One region of the Paracoccus sp. SMMA_5_TC genome, then DNA from elsewhere that is predicted to be linked to it. Evidence: riboswitches for the same ligand, from Rfam matches in the RefSeq annotation. Region 1 holds a riboswitch; the other holds the start of a gene.
What was found. Region 1 has a riboswitch for thiamine pyrophosphate ahead of thiD (bifunctional hydroxymethylpyrimidine kinase/phosphomethylpyrimidine kinase). Riboswitches for the same ligand answer to the same signal wherever they lie in the genome.

Region 1 (8,190 bases):
GATGGGCGCGCCCCAGGGCATCAGCACCTCGCATCCCGCCTCCAGCAGGCGGCCGCAGACCGACAGATCCTCGGTGCAATAGGGAAAGACCTGGAAACCGTCCTGCGACAGGATGCGCGCCGCATCGATCAGCGCCACCACATCGGGGCACAGGGTATCATCGTCGCGGATCACCTCGAGCTTGATCCAGGGCGTGCCGAACAGCTCGCGCGCCATCTGTGCGGTGGTCACCGCCTCGCGCACGGAATGGCAGCCGGCGGTATTGGGCAGCAGCGGGATGCCCAGGCCCTGGATCAGGCGGAAAAAGTCCTGGCCGCCGCCGCCTTCGCGCCGCAGGCTGACCGTGGCAATCCCGGCGCCCGAAGCCTGGAACGCCTGCGCCATGACTGCCGGCGACGGGTATTGCGCCGTGCCCAGCATCAGCGCGCTGTCGATGGTGGTGCCGTAAAATTGCGGCATGGTCAGCCCCCCTGCATCGGGGCGACGACTTCCAGCGCGTCGCCATCGCCAAGCGGGGTCAGGGCGCGCTGGTCGGCGGGCAGAAAGACGCCGTTCAGCGCCGTGGCGACGCGCGCCTCGGCCAGGCCGATTTCGGCCAGGGCGTCCTGGACCGTCGGGCCGGACAATTCGTGCGGGGCACCGTTAAGGGTGATTTTCATCCATCAACTCCGGGATCTGGCCATCGATCAGGTATTCGGCCGTCATGCGCGCCACGGCGGGGGCCAAAAGATAGCCGTGGCGGTAGAGGCCATTGGCAAACAGCGTCTGTCCCCGCCGGCGCAGGCGGGGCAGGTTGTCGGGAAATGCGGGGCGGGCATCGGCGCCCAGCTCGAGGATCTCGGCCTCGGCAAAGCCGGGGTGCAGGGCGTAAAGCGCGCTCAGCAATTCGACCGCGGAACGGGCGGTGACATGGCTGCGGGTGCCGCTTTCCAGCATGGTGGCGCCCAGCATGTAGATGCCGTCGCCGCGCGGCACCAGATAGATCGGGATGCGCGGGTGCAGCAGGCGGATGGTGCGGCCAAGCCGCAGTTCCGGGCAGCGAATGACCATCATCTCGCCGCGCACGCCGCGCAGGTCGGCCAGCCGGTCGCGGGCGGCCAGACCGCGCGCGTCGATGACCAGCCCCTGTGGCGTCGGTGCGCCGGTCCGGATGGGCGTCCCCCGCGCCGCCAGATCGTCGCGCAGCGCCGCCAGCGCCTGGCGCGGGTCCAGATGCGATTCGCTGGCATAGAACAGCCCGCGCGGGATGCGCCCGGCCAGATCGGGCTCCAGGGCCGCGATCTCGTCGCCGCTGACGGTCTGGTGGCCCTGGGTCAGGCGGGCAAAGCGGTCCAGTTCGGCGCGGTCGCGCGACAGCGCCAGCACCAGCGTGCCGCGTTGGGTCAGCCGCGCGCCCCGACGCGCCCACCATTGCGCCGCCTCGGCGCCCAGGCGCAGGACCGTCGGTTCGGCGCTTTCGCTTTCGCAATGCGGCGCCAGCATGCCGCCGGCCCACCAGCTGCAGGCCTGCGGTCCCGGACCGCCGGCGGGATCGATCAGCTGCGCCCTGACCCCGCGCGCCACCAGTTCGCTGGCGATGCACAGCCCCATGACCCCGGCGCCCAGGATGGTGACATCCGCCATCACCGCCCCCAGAGCGCGTGGAAATGATGCACCGGCCCGTGGCCAAGACCGACGGCCAGATCGTCGGCCGCCGCGATCGCCCCCTGCAACCAGCGATGCGCCTGCGCCACCGCCTGCGCCACGCCCAGGCCCTGCGCCATCCCCGCCGCTATGGCCGATGACAGGCTGCATCCGGTGCCATGGGTGTTGCGTGTCTGCTGGCGCGGGGCGGTCAGGCTCAGCGGCTGCGGGCCGACCAGCAGGTCGGTGCACAGCCGGCCCGGGGCGTGGCCTCCCTTCATCAGCACATGGGCCGGGCCCAGGTCGCGCAGCGCCTCGCCCTGGGCTGCCATCTCTTCGGGGGTTTCGGCCACGGGCCGGCCCAGCAGCCGCGCCGCCTCGGGCAGGTTCGGAGTCAGCAGCGTGGCCAGCGGCAGCAACCTTTCGCGCAGTGTCGCCACCGCCTGATCGGCCAGCAGCGGATCGCCCGATTTCGCCACCATCACCGGGTCCAGCACCACCGGCACCGGATTGGCCTGCAACAGCACGCGCAGCCGGTCGGCGACGGCTGCGATCACCTCTTCGCCGCCCAGCATGCCGATCTTGATCGCCCGCACCTCCAGATCGCCAAGGACCGCGTCGATCTGGGCGGCCACCATCGCCGGGCTGACCGCCGCCACGGCGGCGACGGTGCGGGTGTTCTGGGCGGTGATCGCGGTGATGACCGAGGCGCCATAGACCCCCAGTGCCGAAAAGCTTTTCAGGTCGGCCTGGATGCCGGCGCCGCCGCCGCTGTCCGAGCCGGCGATGGTCAGGGCGATCGGGTGACGCATGGCACGCGGTTCCTTGTCGGTCCGGCCATGTCGGGATGGGTGGGGAAATACGCGGGCACCTTGCGCGGCCTGAGGGCCATGGTGCCACGATCTACCCTTCCCTCCGCCGGCATGACCCGGATCAGGTTCGATGGGTCGGTGCCTTGCACCTCTCAGCCCCGTCGGGGCACCCCAAGTGTAGAAATTTCGTTGTCACATTAGGGCAGGCGGCGCCGCCGCGCAAGGGCCCGCGGGCAGGGCGCTTGACCTTGGTCGCGGCGCTGCGCATTAGCTGGGGCGGACAGTCGGACAGTCGGACAGCGGGGCAGGCGGATGACCAATGTGATCTTCGATCTGGGCGGGGTGCTGATCGACTGGGATCCGGCCCTGGCCTTTGCCGATGTCTTTGCCAGCCGCGACGCGGCCGAGGCCTGGATGGCGCAGATCGGCTTTGCCCAGTGGAACCGCGAGCAGGATCGCGGCCGCAGCCTGGCCCAGGGTCTGGCGGCGGCAGAGGCCGCCCATGGCGACGCCGCCCGGCATCTGCGGGGTTATGTCGCCGCCTTTGCCGTCACCATCGAAAAGCGCATCCCCGGCAGCTGGGAAATCGCCGAGGCGCTTCTGGCCCGCAACTGTCCGCTTTACGCGCTGACCAACTGGTCGGCCGATACCTGGCCCGCGGCGCTGGAACTGCATCCGCGGCTGGGGCAGATCTTCGCCGATATCGTGGTGTCGGGCCAGGTCGGCATGATCAAGCCCGAGCCGGGGATCTATCGCCTGCTGCTGGATCGCAACGGGCTGAGCGCCGGCGATTGCCTGCTGATCGACGACAATCCCGAAAACGTCGCGGCCGCGCAGGCGCTGGGCATGCAGGCGATCCGTTTTACCGGCGCCGCTACGCTGGCGCGCGACCTGACCCGCCGCGGGCTGTTCGACCTTTAGACCGGTTTCAAAGGATCATCCGCGCCACATGGCGCAGCGCCAGCAGATAGCCATGCGTGCCCAGCCCGGCGATCACGCCTTCGGCCCGCAGGCTGACATAGGAATGGTGGCGAAAGGCCTCGCGCTGATGCACGTTCGAGATATGCACCTCGATCACCGGGCCCTCGAAACTGTTCAGCGCATCCAGGATCGCCACCGAGGTATGGGTGAAGGCCGCCGGGTTGATGACGATGGCCTGGCCGTCGTGGCGGGCGGCGTGGATCAGGTCGATCAGCACGCCTTCGTGGTTCGACTGGTGAAAGCGGGTGCTCAGCCCCAGCTCGGCCGCCAGCGCCGCGCAGTCGCGTTCCACATCGGCCAGGGTGGTGTGGCCATAGATCTCGGGCTGGCGCTGGCCCAGCAGGTTCAGGTTCGGGCCGTTCAGGATAAAGACGGTGGGCATCTGATTCTCGGGCTAGGTGTCGGGGCAGGTTAGCCGGGTTCGGCCAGGAAGATATAGCCCGCGCCGTAGATGGTCTTGATCAGCCGCGGGTTCCGGGGATCCTCGCCCAGCTTGGTGCGCAGGCGCGAGATGCGCACATCCATGGCGCGGTCGAAGCTTTCGCCCGCGGTGCCGCCCAGCGTCTCCAGCATCTGCGCCCGGGAAATCAGCCGGCGCGGATTGTCCAGGAACATGCGCAGCACCTCGGCCTCGGCATGGCTGATCGGGGTTTCGACGCCTTCGGGCGAGGTCAGCACATAGCGGTCGAAATCGACCGCCCAGCCGGCAAAGCGCAACTGCTGGCGGCCGGGGGTGGGCTCGCGGCCGGGCTTGCGCAGCCGGGCGCGGATGCGGGCCACCACCTCGGCCGGGTCGAAGGGCTTGATGATATAGTCGTCGGCGCCCAGTTCCAGGCCGGTGACGCGGTCCTGCACCTGCGCCCGCCCCGAGATGATGATGATGGCGGCGCCGGAATCGCGCGCCAGCCGATGCACCAGCGCCAGTCCGTCGCGGTCCGGCAGGCCCAGGTCGATCAGAATGGCCTCGGGCTCGATGCGGCGCAGCGCCGCCTCGAACTCGGTGGCGCGGGCAAAGGCGATGGTGCGAAATCCGGCCTCTTCCAGCGCAACCGACAGCAGCCGCCGGATGTCGGGTTCGTCGTCCAGAATCGCGATCAGCGGCGTTTCAGTCATGGAAGGATCCCAGAGCCTCGGCCAGTTGCATCTCGTCAAAGGGCTTGGTCAGCACCGGACAGTCAAGCCCCGCCCGGCGCGGATCGTCGGGCGGCAATGCCGTCATCAGCACCAGCGGCAACCCCGCCGCGCCCAGCGACGCACCCGAGCCGTCGCCGAGTTGCAGGTCCGACAGGATCAGCGTCAACCCGGGCAGGTCGGTCAGTTCGCGTGCCTCGGCCAGCGAGGCGGCCTCGATCACCGAATGGCCCTGGGCGGTCAGCATCTCGCGCGTGGTTTCGCGGATCAGCGGGTCGTCCTCGGCCAGCAGGACCAGATGCGGGCGGGCGGCACGCAGGGGCAGGCGGATACGCACCTGCGCGCCTTCGGCCACATTCAACAGCCGCAGCGTGCCGCCCGCCAGCTTGATCTGGTCATAGACCATCGCCAGTCCCAGCCCGGTGCCCTGCGCGCCCTTGGTGGTGAAGAAGGGTTCGGTGCCGCGGGCCAGCGCCTCGGGCGAAAAGCCCGGGCCGCTGTCGGTGACGGTGATTTCCAGCCAGCGCCCGGCCCCGCGCGCCTGCAACAGGATGCGCCCCACGCCCTGCATCGCATCGCGGGCATTCAGCATCAGGTTCAGCAGCGCATCCTGCAGCGCACCCGGATCCAGCATCACCCGGGCCGGCAGGTCGATCACCTGATGCCGCAGCAAGACGCCCTCGCCCAGGGTGGGGCGGGTCATGGCCGCCAGTTCCTCGAACAGCACCGACAGATCGACGGGCTGCGGGTGCTGGTTGCGTTCCCCGGTCAGGGCGGCGATCCCATCCAGCAGCGCCACCCCGCGGCGGGCGGCGGCCAGCGTCGCCTGCACATCCTCGGCCTGGTCTGGGGTCAGCGGCGCGCGCGCCAGCCGGCCCTGCAGGCCCAGGATGATGGTCAGCAGATTGCCGAAATCATGCGCCAGCCCCGAGGTCAGCTGCGCGGCCAGCGCGCGCTTGGCGGCGTGGCTCAGCGCCTCGCGGGCCTGAACCTCGGCGCTGACATCGGTGGACAGGATATAGGCGCCGCGCCCGGCCTGATCGGGGGTCAGCGCGATGCGGATGCGCCGCCCCGAAGGCGGATGGGTGATTTCGAACACCTGCGGCTGGCCGGCGATGGCCCGGTCCATGTGCGGTCGGATGCGGTCGAAGGTTTCGGCCCCCAGCACGCTGGCGCCGTCCCGGCCCAGGATCGCGGCATCGGCCCCGGGAAACACCGCCGAAATCTGGTTGTTGGAAAAGGTATAGCGGTAATTGTGGTCCATATGCGCGATATGGGCGGGCACCATTGCGGTGACCTGACGGGTGCGGGCTTCCGATTCGGTCAGCACGCGCTTGGCTTCCTCAAGCGCGGCATTGGTGGCGGCCAGCGCGCGGTTGGCGGCGGCCAGCCGCTCGGCATGGGTCAGCACCGACTCGCTCAGCTCCTCGGAGCGGGCGCGCAGCAGTTGTTCCTGGCGCTTGATATGGGTGATGTCGGTATAGACGGCGATCCAGCCGCCCTGGCTCAGCGGTGCCCCCTCGACCGAGATCCAGCGCCCGTCGGCGCGTCTGCGTTCCATGTAATGGGGCTGAAAGGTGCGCGCCTGCGCGACGCGCTCGTGCACCGCAGCCTCGGGATCTTCCTGCGGGCCGTATTCCCCCCGTGCCACCAGAAAGCGGATGGTCTGCTCGAATGTGGTCCCTGGGCGGGTCAGCTCGTCGGGCAGGTCGAACATGGCCTGATAGGTCCGGTTGCACACCGCCAGCCGCAGTTCGGCGTCGAAGATCGATATCGCCTGTCGGATCAGGTTCAGACCCGATCGGGTCAGTTCACTGTGGCGGTCCTGGGACATACCGATACTTTCAATTGCCGCATGGCGTAACAATTCGTAAGGTTTGGGAAAAACTCGCGCAAGGATTAGCAACGAAACCTGCGGAAGCCGGACGGGAGGGGAGCCCGTTCGACAGGGGGGAGGACTCATGCAGAACCTGCAGCCGGCTCAGGCCGATTTGCAGTCGATTCCGGCACTGCTGGCGCGCAACGTCGCCCGGTTCGGCAATCGGCCCGCGTATCGTGAAAAGGAATTCGGCATCTGGCAAAGCTGGACTTGGGCCCAGGCGGCCGAGGAAATCCGCGCGCTGGCGTTGGGTTTTCTGAACATGGGCCTGGCGCCCGGGGACCATGTCGCGATCGTGGGCCGCAACCGTCCGGCGCATTACTGGTCGATGGTCGCGGCGCAGATGTGCGGCGCGGTGCCGGTGCCGCTGTATCAGGACGCGGTCGCAGACGAAATGGCCTATGTTCTGGATCACAGCGGCGCGCGGTTCGTCGTCTGCGGCGATCAGGAACAGGTCGACAAGGTGCTGGAGGTGGGCGCCCGCGCCCCGCGGATCGAGCAGATCGTCTATACCGACAAGCGCGGCATGCGCAAATACGACCACAGCAACATGAACGCCCTGGCCGATGTCCAGGCCGAAGGCCGCGCCGCCCATCAGCGCCACGAGGCCGAACTGGATCGCCGGATCGCGGCGCTGGGCTATGACGACACCTGCGTGATGCTTTACACCTCGGGCACCACCGGCAAGCCCAAGGGGGTGGTGCTCTCCAACCGCAACATCATCGAAACCGCCCGCAACAGCGCCAGCTTCGACAAGCTGACCGAGCGCGAGGAGGTTCTGGCCTATCTGCCCATGGCCTGGGTGGGCGACTTCATCTTTTCCGTAGGCCAGGCCTATTGGGCGGGCTTTACCGTCAATTGCCCCGAAGGCGCGCATACGATGATGAACGACCTGCGCGAAATCGGGCCGACCTACTTCTTTGCGCCCCCGCGCGTGTTCGAAGGTCAGCTGACCAGCGTGATGATCCGCATGGAAGATGCCGGCCGGGTCAAGCGCGGCATGTTCAAGCATTACATGGATCTGGCGCGGCGGGTGGGTCCGGCGCTGCTGGACGGCAAGCCGGTCGGGCTTCTGGACCGGCTGCGCTACGCCATCGGCAATGTCCTGGTCTATGGGCCGTTGAAGAACACCCTGGGCTATTCGCGCATCCGCGTCGGTTATACCGCCGGCGAGGCGATCGGTCCCGAGATCTTCGATTTCTACCGCAGCCTGGGCATCAACCTGAAACAGCTCTACGGCCAGACCGAGGCATCGGTTTTCATTACCCAGCAGCCCGATGGTCAGGTCCGTTCGGACACGGTAGGCGTTCCCTCGCCCGGGGTCGAGGTGCGCATCGCCGAAAACGGCGAGGTGTTCTATCGCTCGCCCGGCACCTTCGTGGAATATTACAACAATCCCGACAGCACCGCCTCGACCAAGGACGCCGAGGGCTGGGTGGCCACCGGCGATGCCGGCTTCTTCGAGGAAGGCTCGGGGCATCTGCGCATCATCGATCGCGCCAAGGATGTGGGCCGCATGGCCGACGGGCGGATGTTCGCCCCGAAATATGTCGAGAACAAGCTGAAGTTCTATCCCAACATCCTGGAGGCGGTGGTGTTCGGGGCGGGTCGCGAAAAATGCACCGCCTTCATCAACATCGACCTGACGGCGGTGGGCAACTGGGCGGAACGCAACAACATCGCCTATGCCAGCTATCAGGAACTGGCAGGGCACCCGCAGGTCTATGCCACCATCAAGCAGCATGTCGAGGCGGTGAACGAATC
Region 2 (8,190 bases), 1.1 Mb from region 1:
GCCGCACGGCTTCGCGCGCGGGCGTCATCGAGACCCGGTGTTCGGCCGCCAGCCCGCGCAGGGTCAGCGGCAGGCCGGGCGGCAGTTCGCCCAGCATGATGCGCTGGCGCAGGCTGCGATAAAGCCGCTCATGCGCGGCGGTTTCCGAGGAACGCGAGGGACTCATGCCGTGTCTGTGATCACATCCGCAGTCAAGGTCAATGGTTCAGTCGCGGAACCGCCAGGTCAGCAGTTCGTGCCCGTGCCGGCGCAGCCACGCCCGCGGTTGCTCGAATCCGGGCAACAGCGCCGCCGTCGTCCGCCAGAAGGCATCCGAATGGTCCATGTGCCGCAGATGCGCCACCTCATGCGCGGCGACGTAATCCAGCACCTGGGGCGGTGCCATGACCAGACGCCAGGAAAACATCAGCCGCCCGTCATGGGTGCAACTGCCCCAGCGCGAGCGGGTGTCGCGCAGCGCCAGCGCCGTGAACTGCCGCCCCAGCACCGCCGCGTGCCGGTCGCAGGCGGCAGCCAGCCTGTCGCGCGCCAGGCCGCGCAGCCAGGTTTCGACCATGACCCCGGCCGGCCGATCCTGCGGCAGCAGCAGCGCGTCTGGGCGCAGTTGCAGACGCGCCTCGGCGGTCGGGGCGATGCGGCGCAACACCCCCTCGACCGGCAGCATCGCGCCCGGCACGATTCGCCGCAGCGCCGGCATTTCGGCGCGAATGCGCCGCAACCAATCGGCGCGCGACTCGGCAAAGGCGCGGCCATCCGACAGGCTGGTGCGGCTGGGCAAGGTCAGCACCACCTCGCCCCCGGCGCGGGTCACGCGCAGGGTCATTCGGCGCGCGCGGGCGGAACGCCGCAACAGCACCGGAATGTCGCCTCCGACCAGAAAACCGTCCATCTGCCCCATGTGCCTTGCTGGCTTTGCTTGTGCTGACCAGTTTCGCCTTCTCTGCCCCCCTGTCGCAAGGGGAAAAGCCTTTGACACCCCCGCTGCGCTATGGCAGGGGACAGCGGATTTGGCTGAAAGCGGCAGAAAGAGAACACCATGCCCAAAGAGGAATGGGGCACGAAACGCCTTTGCCCCCACTGCGCGACGCGCTTCTACGACCTGATGAACGATCCGATGACCTGCCCCGCCTGCGGCGCAGAGTTCACCGTCGAAAGCCTGACCAACGGCCGCACCCGCTCGCTGATCTCGGAAAAGACGGCGGCGCGCGACGATGACCAGGCCGATCTGGTCGATGACGACGATCTGGACGATGACGCCGATGCCGGCGATCTGGACGACGATCTGCTGGACGATGACGATGACGACGGCGATGTGTCGCTGGACGACATCGCCGATGTCCCCGACACCGACGACGAATAGCATCGCGTGATCGCCCCGGCCCGGCCCCTGCCCGGCCGGGGTTGTCATTCCGTCGTAAGTTTCGGGGGGCCGCATGACCATCAACGACCGCCATGCCAAGCGCGCCATCCTGCTGACGCCCGACGACCGGGTGCTGCTGATGCGCGTCGATTACGGCAACGGCTGCTGGTGGATCACCCCCGGCGGCGGCGCCGAAGCCGGCGAAAGCCCCGAACAGACGCTGCGCCGCGAACTGGCCGAGGAACTGGGCTATGCCCCTGCGACCATCGGCCCGCTGCTGTGGCGACGCCAGCACCTGCTGACGCTGTATCAACGGCGCTGGCGCCAGTGCGAGGATTATTTCCTGATCGAGACCGAGGCTTTCGACCCCAGGGTACAGAACGCGCCCGAGGCGCGCACGATCCGCGAATTCCGCTGGTGGACCCTGGCCGAGCTGCGCCACACCGGCGAACGGATCGTGCCCCCGGCCCTGTGCCGGATCGTGCGCGATTTCCGCAGCCAGGGCGCACCGCAAGGCCCGCTGGACATCGACCTAGCCGAGGACTGAGGCCGCCCCCGCATAGGCGTCGTCGAAAAAGGCGCGTTCGGCCCTGATGGCGCGGGCAAAGAACTCGCGCACCACCCGCGGCTGCTGCGCCCCCACCCGGTCAAGTTCGGCGCACAGAAATTGCACGAAATCGCGAAAGAACGGGTTGTCGTGCAGCATGATCCATTCGGCATGAACGAAATTCGCCGGCAAGGGGCGCGGGCTGCGCGATGCCCAGTCCAGATACAGCGCCTCGGCCACGACCAGGACGGTCAGGATGGCGGCATAGGATCGCGTCTGCGCCGCCTCGCGCATCAATGCCTGAAAGCTGCGGGTGGGGGCGCTGTCGGGAATCGCGCTCCGGCGTGCCTCGTCCATCCCCAATGCCATGAAAGCGCGCAGGAAATAGTCGTTCTCCTCGGCCGAGACCATGCCGGCAAAGCGACCGAATCGCAGGCGCGAATCAAAACTGTCGGCAGTCGCAATGGCTGCCCCCAGCAGGGTCAGAAACGCATCCAGAAAACGGTGATCCTGCACAAGGTAATAGGCCATCACCGAATCCGGGATGGTGCCGTTAGCCAGTTCCTCGACGAAACGATGTCCGGAAGCTGCCTGCCAATCGGCAGAAAAAGCGTGCTTCATTTCGGCAAAAAGGCCGTCTTCAATGGGCAGCGAGCTCAAGGCATTCTCCTTTTACAGGCCCGGGCCGGGCAATGGGGCCAGAGCATGCCAGGGCGGGATCGGAGCTGCACACCATCCCTTCGCCGGCATGATCCGGATCAGGTGCAAAGGGTCATCGCGCAACTTGTGGCCAGCGATTTCTCAGCCCCTTGCCGGGGCTCCCCTTGGTCGCGACAGAAGCTAGCGGCAGCGAAGGATGTTGTCACCCCCTGTTACGCGTCAGGGTAGAAAGCCGCCCCAGCACGGGGTTTGCACGCCATTCTGACTTGCAGCACCGGACCAGATGTTATTCCGTTGCGCTGAAAGCCGGACATGCCCGTTCGGCAAGCAGGACCATGACATGACCAAAGGCGACAGAACGGATCAGGATCCCACCGTTATGCCCCAGACCGTTGCGCCGCGGCCTGTTCCGCGTCAGGTGGGGCTGCGTCTGCATCGCCCCCCGCTGCTGACCAATATCTCGGCCGCGCGCTGGCTGCTGCTGGCGATCGTGGTCGCGTCGATCTATTTCTTCCACGGCTTTCTGGTCCCGGTGCTGGCGGCATCGGTGATAGCACTGGCCAGCTGGCCCATCCGCGAACACCTGGCGTGGCGCGCAGGGTTGGGGCGCACAGGCACCGCAGCTGCGCTGGTGCTGCTGCTGGTGTGTTTCCTTGTCGTGCCCATCGCCATGGCGCTGGTCTATGCCTTCCACGAGCTGCGCGACTGGATCCAGTGGGCCATTTCGGTGAACACCACCGGCGCCCCCACCCCGGCATGGATGATCGATCTGCCGCAGATCGGCGATTGGCTGGACGAGAACTGGCAAAAATACATCGGCCGCCCTGGCGGTATCAGCGAAATCGTGCAGCTTGTCAGCGGCTCGAACATCGGTGCCATCTATCGCGGCGCAATAACCGCAGGTTCGCTTGCCTTTCACCTGACGCTGTCGCTGCTGTTCATGCTGATCACGCTGTTCGTGCTGTATCGGGATGGCGACAAGTTCGTGGCGCAGCTTGATCGGGTGGGCATGCGCATCCTGCCCGACCGATGGGGGCGATTGTCGCGGGTGGTGCCTGCCACGATCAGTTCCACCGTGACGGGGATGACACTGATCGCCATTGGCGAAGGCGTGGTTCTGGGTATAGCCTACTGGCTGGCAGGCGTGCCCTCGCCGGTGACCTTCGGGGTGATCACCGGATTCATGGCGTTGATCCCCGGCGGGGCGCCGCTGTCATTCACTCTGGTTTCCGCATATCTGATCGCCAGCGGCTCGCCGGTGCAGGGCGCCGCGCTGTTCATCTGGGGCAGCTGCGAACTTTTCGTTGTCGACAAGACCATCCGCCCCGTTCTGGTGGGCGGCCCTGTCAAGATGCCGTTCCTGCCGACATTTTTCGGTCTGATCGGCGGGGTCAAGACCATGGGCATCGTCGGGCTGTTCGTGGGCCCGGTGCTGATGGCGCTGCTGGTGTCCATCTGGCGCGAATGGCAGCGCGAAATCGCCGCCGAAGAGGCCGGGCTGGATCCGCTTGCACCTCCGCCCGAGCCCGCGCCAGACCGCTCGCGCAGCGTAGCCTGAAACGCAGCTGCACGGACGCGACAAGGAAAATCGCGCGGTCTGCGGGCAGATCGCGCGATTTTGTTGAACATGGCAGGTCGGTTGCGACCGCGATACGGCCCGATTCAGTTTCCGGGGGCGGCAGGCGCAGGGACAACCGTTTCTTGCTGCGGCGGCGGGGTCAGGGCCTCGGGCATCGGCGACAGCTTGACGCCGGCGCTGCTGCCAAGCGGCTGCCCCTCGCGATCGGTCACTTCGGGCACCACGACCGACTGATCCGATTGCTCGCTTGCCGATGCAGCCTCGTCGGCGGCGGCTTCCGGTGGCGGCGGATTTGCACGGTCGGCACCATCGCTGCGCAGATAGTCGAAAAATTCGCCCTGCGGCTGGATCAGCAGCGAACTGTTCTCGCCCCGCAGCGCCCGCTCATAGGCGGTCATCGACCGGGTAAAGGCAAAGAACTCGGGATCGCGACCGAATGCCTCGGCATAGATGGCGTTGCGCCGGGCATCGGCCTCGCCGCGCACCACCTCGGCCCGCTTGCGCGCCTCGGACGTCAGTTCGACCACGGTGCGGTCGGCGGCTGCCCGCACGCGCTGGGCAGCCTCGCCGCCGCGGGCGATTTCATCCGCTGCCTCGCGTTCGCGTTCGGCACGCATCCGCGCATAGGTTGCATTCAGGTTCTGCTCGGGCAGGTCGGTGCGGGTCAGACGCACGTCGATGACCCGGATCCCCAGATCCTTCGCATCCTCGCGCGACAGGTCACGGATGCGGTTCATCAGCGGCGTGCGATCATCCGACAGCACGGTGGTGGATGGCACCGAGCCAAGCACCTGCCGGATGGCGTTGGTCACGATCGGTTCAAGCCGGCGCTGGGCAAACTCGATCCCGCCGGCGCCCACCGCGCGACGGAACTGCACGACATCGGTGATCTGCCAGCGCGCGAATGCGTCCACCACCAGACGACGATCGTCAAGGGGCGTCACCTCCATCGGCGGGGTCGGCAAGCCCAGGATGCGGGCGTCATATTTCACGACATTGTCGAGGAAAGGCACCTTGACGCCGATACCCGGCTCTTCGCGCACTTCGACCACCTCGCCAAAGCGCAGCACAAGCGCCTTTTCCCTGACATCGACGATGTAGAGCGATGCCAGCGCAAGAACCACGACCACGACCAGAAACGGCAGCACCAGCAGTGAAATTGCACGATTCATCACTGGTTCTCCCCACTCTTGGCGGCGCTTCCGGCGGCAGGTGCCCCGCTGCGCAGCTGATCCAGCGGCAGATAGGGCACGACACCCTGCGCCGCCTGCCCCTCGAGGATGACCTTGTTGGCTCCGCCCAGAACTTTTTCCATCGTCTCCATATACATGCGTCGGCGCGTCACCTCGGGCGCCTTGATATATTCGTTGTAGACCGAGTTGAAGCGCGCGGCCTCGCCCTCGGCGGTGTTGACGGCTTCGGCGCGATAGGCTTCGGCGCGTTCGATCAGAGCCGCGGCCTCACCCCGGGCGCTGGCCAGCACGCGGTTGGCATAGGCGTCGGCTTCCTTCTCAAGCCGGTCACGTTCCTGTTGCGCCGCCTGCACGTCGCGGAAGCTGTCGATCACCTCGCGGGGCGGATCCGCACGGTCCAGGTTTACCCGCAGGATGTTGATGCCTGCCTCATAACCGTCCAGCGTCTGCTGTACCTGCAGCTTCAGATCATCGGCGATGGCGCCACGGTCACGGTTCAGGATCGGTGCCAGTTCCGATCGCGCCACGATGTCGCGCATCGCAGATTCCGCCACGGCGCGGATGGTGTCATCGGGGTCGGCCAGATTGAACAGGAATTTTTCCGGGTCCGAGATATTCCAGACCACCTGATAGGCCATGTCCACGATGTTCTGGTCGCGGGTCAGCATCAGCCCGCTGTCCATGGGTCCGGCCCGCCCGGTGCCGATCTCGGTGGTGCGTTCGCCCGAAACCTGCACCACCTCGGCGGTGACGAAGGGCCAAGGCGCAAAGTTCAGGCCCGGCTCGCCAGTGCCGATGGGCTTGCCGAACAGCAATTCCACAGATCGTTCCTCGGGCTTGACGGTATAAAAGGACGAGAAGGCCCAGACCGCCGCCACGGCCAGCACCGCCAGGCCCCAGCTTCCCCGGCTCATGTGGAACTGCGGTCCCTGCTGGCGGGGGCCGCCGGTACGGCCGCCGCCGCCCTTGCCGCCCATCAATACCCGCAGCCGATCCTGACCCTTGCGGACCAGTTCCTCGATCTCGGGGACGTGATCGCCCCGCCGCGGACCCTGGGGTTGGCCGCGATTGTCGCGATCGCCCTGATTTCCGCCCGGGCTGCCCCATGGGCGCTGGCCGCCCTGGGGCGGCTCCTTGCCATTGTTGCCGTTGTTTCCACCGCCGCCCCAGGGGCCTTGTCCCGCCATGCCTTCGTGCCTCGCTATTCGGTCTGTTTCGCTGAAACTGGTGACTTGCGCCGGAAAATCAACCCGATGCGTCGGTTTTCGGTCATTTTGCCGCGCCGATGCGACGCGCGGGCTTGCGCATGGTGACCAGCTCCTCGGCCAGGGTCGGATGCACGGCCATCGCGGCGTCGAACTGCGCCTTGGTCGCGCCCATTCCCATGGGCACGGCCACAAGCTGGATCATCTCGCCGGCTTCGGGACCAAAGATGTGGCAGCCCAGCACCTTGTCGGTTTCGGCGTCGACGATCAGCTTCATCACCGCCCGCGCGTCCGAGCCCGCAAACAGCGACCGCATCGGCCGGAAGCTGGCGACATAGACATCGGCCGGCCCGCGCGCCTCGGCCTGTTCCTCGGTCAGGCCGATGGTGGCAAGTTCATGCGGGCGCAGATAGACGGCACTGGCGACCAGGTCGTGATCGACCTGGCGCGGCCGGGCACCAAAGACGGTGTCGGCAAAGCTGTGACCTTCGCGGATCGCCACCGGGGTCAGGTTCACCCGATCGGTCACATCGCCCACCGCATAGATGGACGGCACCGAACTTTGCGACCAGCCATCGACCACGATCTCGCCCTTGTCGCCCAGCTGCACGCCCGCCTCTTCCAGCCCCAGGCCGCGGGTATAGGGCGCGCGCCCGGTGGCAAAGATCACCGCATCGAACAGTTCGCTGCTGCCATCCTTGAAAGTGACGCGCCGCGAAGCCCCTTCGGCCTCGAGCCGCGCCGGCGACGAGCCCAGCCGCAGGTCGACGCCGATCATCCGCAACTGCTCGGTGGCATGGCGGCGCATTTCCTGATCAAAGCCACGCAGCACCGCATCGCCGCGATAGGACAGCACCGTGCGACTGCCAAGCCCTTGAAGAATGGTAGCGAATTCGCAGGCGATGAAGCCGCCCCCCACCACCAGCACGCGCCCGGGCAACTGATCCAGCAGGAACAGGTCGTCCGAGATCAGGCCCAGTTCTTCGCCGGGGATGCCGGGCCGCTGCGGCCGGCCACCCACCGCGATCAGGATATGCTTGGCCGTCAGGCGCTGGCCATCGGCCAACTCGACCGTATGGGCATCGGCAACCCGCGCCCGCAGCTTGTGGATTTCGACCCCCGCGGCGGTCAGCCCGCCGGTATAGGCGCCTTCAAGCCGCGTCAGTTCGCTGTCCAGCTTCTGGCGGAACAGTTTCCAGTCGAAACGCCCGGCATCGGCCCCCTGCCAGCCATAGCCGCGCGCCTCGGCCGCCTGCGCGCCCGCCTGCGAGGCAAAGATCATCAGCTTCTTGGGCACGCAGCCGCGAATGACGCAGGTGCCGCCCATGCGGCTTTCCTCGGCCAGGCCGACATGGGCGCCGTATTCGCTGGCCGCGATGCGCGCCGCGCGCACCCCGCCCGAGCCGCCGCCGATCACGAACAGATCATAGTCCAATTTCATTCCATGTCCTCGCGCCGCAATTCGACCACCGAGCCATCCGGGCAGCCGATGATCGCCATTTCGCAGATATTCAGGAACAGCCCGTGTTCAACCACCCCGGCGATGTCGGACAGCCGCCGTGCCAGCGCCTGCGGATCGCAGATTTCCTCAAGCGCCAGATCCAGGATGTAATTGCCCTCGTCGGTCAGCAGCGGCTTGTCATCGC

Region 2: another riboswitch for thiamine pyrophosphate. It lies ahead of GB880_RS09945 (TenA family protein); the one in region 1 lies ahead of thiD (bifunctional hydroxymethylpyrimidine kinase/phosphomethylpyrimidine kinase).

What each region holds. Positions count from the first base shown of each region.
Region 1 is NZ_CP102355.1:847,400-855,589, reverse strand. It holds gene GB880_RS04280 (thiazole synthase) at 1-459, opposite strand, end outside; gene thiS (sulfur carrier protein ThiS) at 462-659, opposite strand; gene GB880_RS04270 (FAD-dependent oxidoreductase) at 643-1,623, opposite strand; gene thiD (bifunctional hydroxymethylpyrimidine kinase/phosphomethylpyrimidine kinase) at 1,623-2,435, opposite strand; TPP riboswitch at 2,517-2,619, opposite strand; gene GB880_RS04260 (HAD family hydrolase) at 2,748-3,356, shown strand; gene aroQ (type II 3-dehydroquinate dehydratase) at 3,364-3,798, opposite strand; gene GB880_RS04250 (response regulator transcription factor) at 3,828-4,529, opposite strand; gene GB880_RS04245 (PAS-domain containing protein) at 4,522-6,381, opposite strand; gene GB880_RS04240 (long-chain fatty acid--CoA ligase) at 6,509-8,190, shown strand, end outside.
Region 2 is NZ_CP102355.1:1,921,021-1,929,210, reverse strand. It holds gene GB880_RS09965 (GntR family transcriptional regulator) at 1-166, opposite strand, end outside; gene GB880_RS09960 (M48 family metallopeptidase) at 206-889, opposite strand; gene GB880_RS09955 (FYDLN acid domain-containing protein) at 1,037-1,360, shown strand; gene GB880_RS09950 (NUDIX hydrolase) at 1,434-1,907, shown strand; gene GB880_RS09945 (TenA family protein) at 1,893-2,567, opposite strand; TPP riboswitch at 2,626-2,742, opposite strand; gene GB880_RS09940 (AI-2E family transporter) at 2,908-4,125, shown strand; gene hflC (protease modulator HflC) at 4,230-5,318, opposite strand; gene hflK (FtsH protease activity modulator HflK) at 5,318-6,526, opposite strand; gene gorA (glutathione-disulfide reductase) at 6,609-7,985, opposite strand; gene rpiA (ribose-5-phosphate isomerase RpiA) at 7,982-8,190, opposite strand, start outside.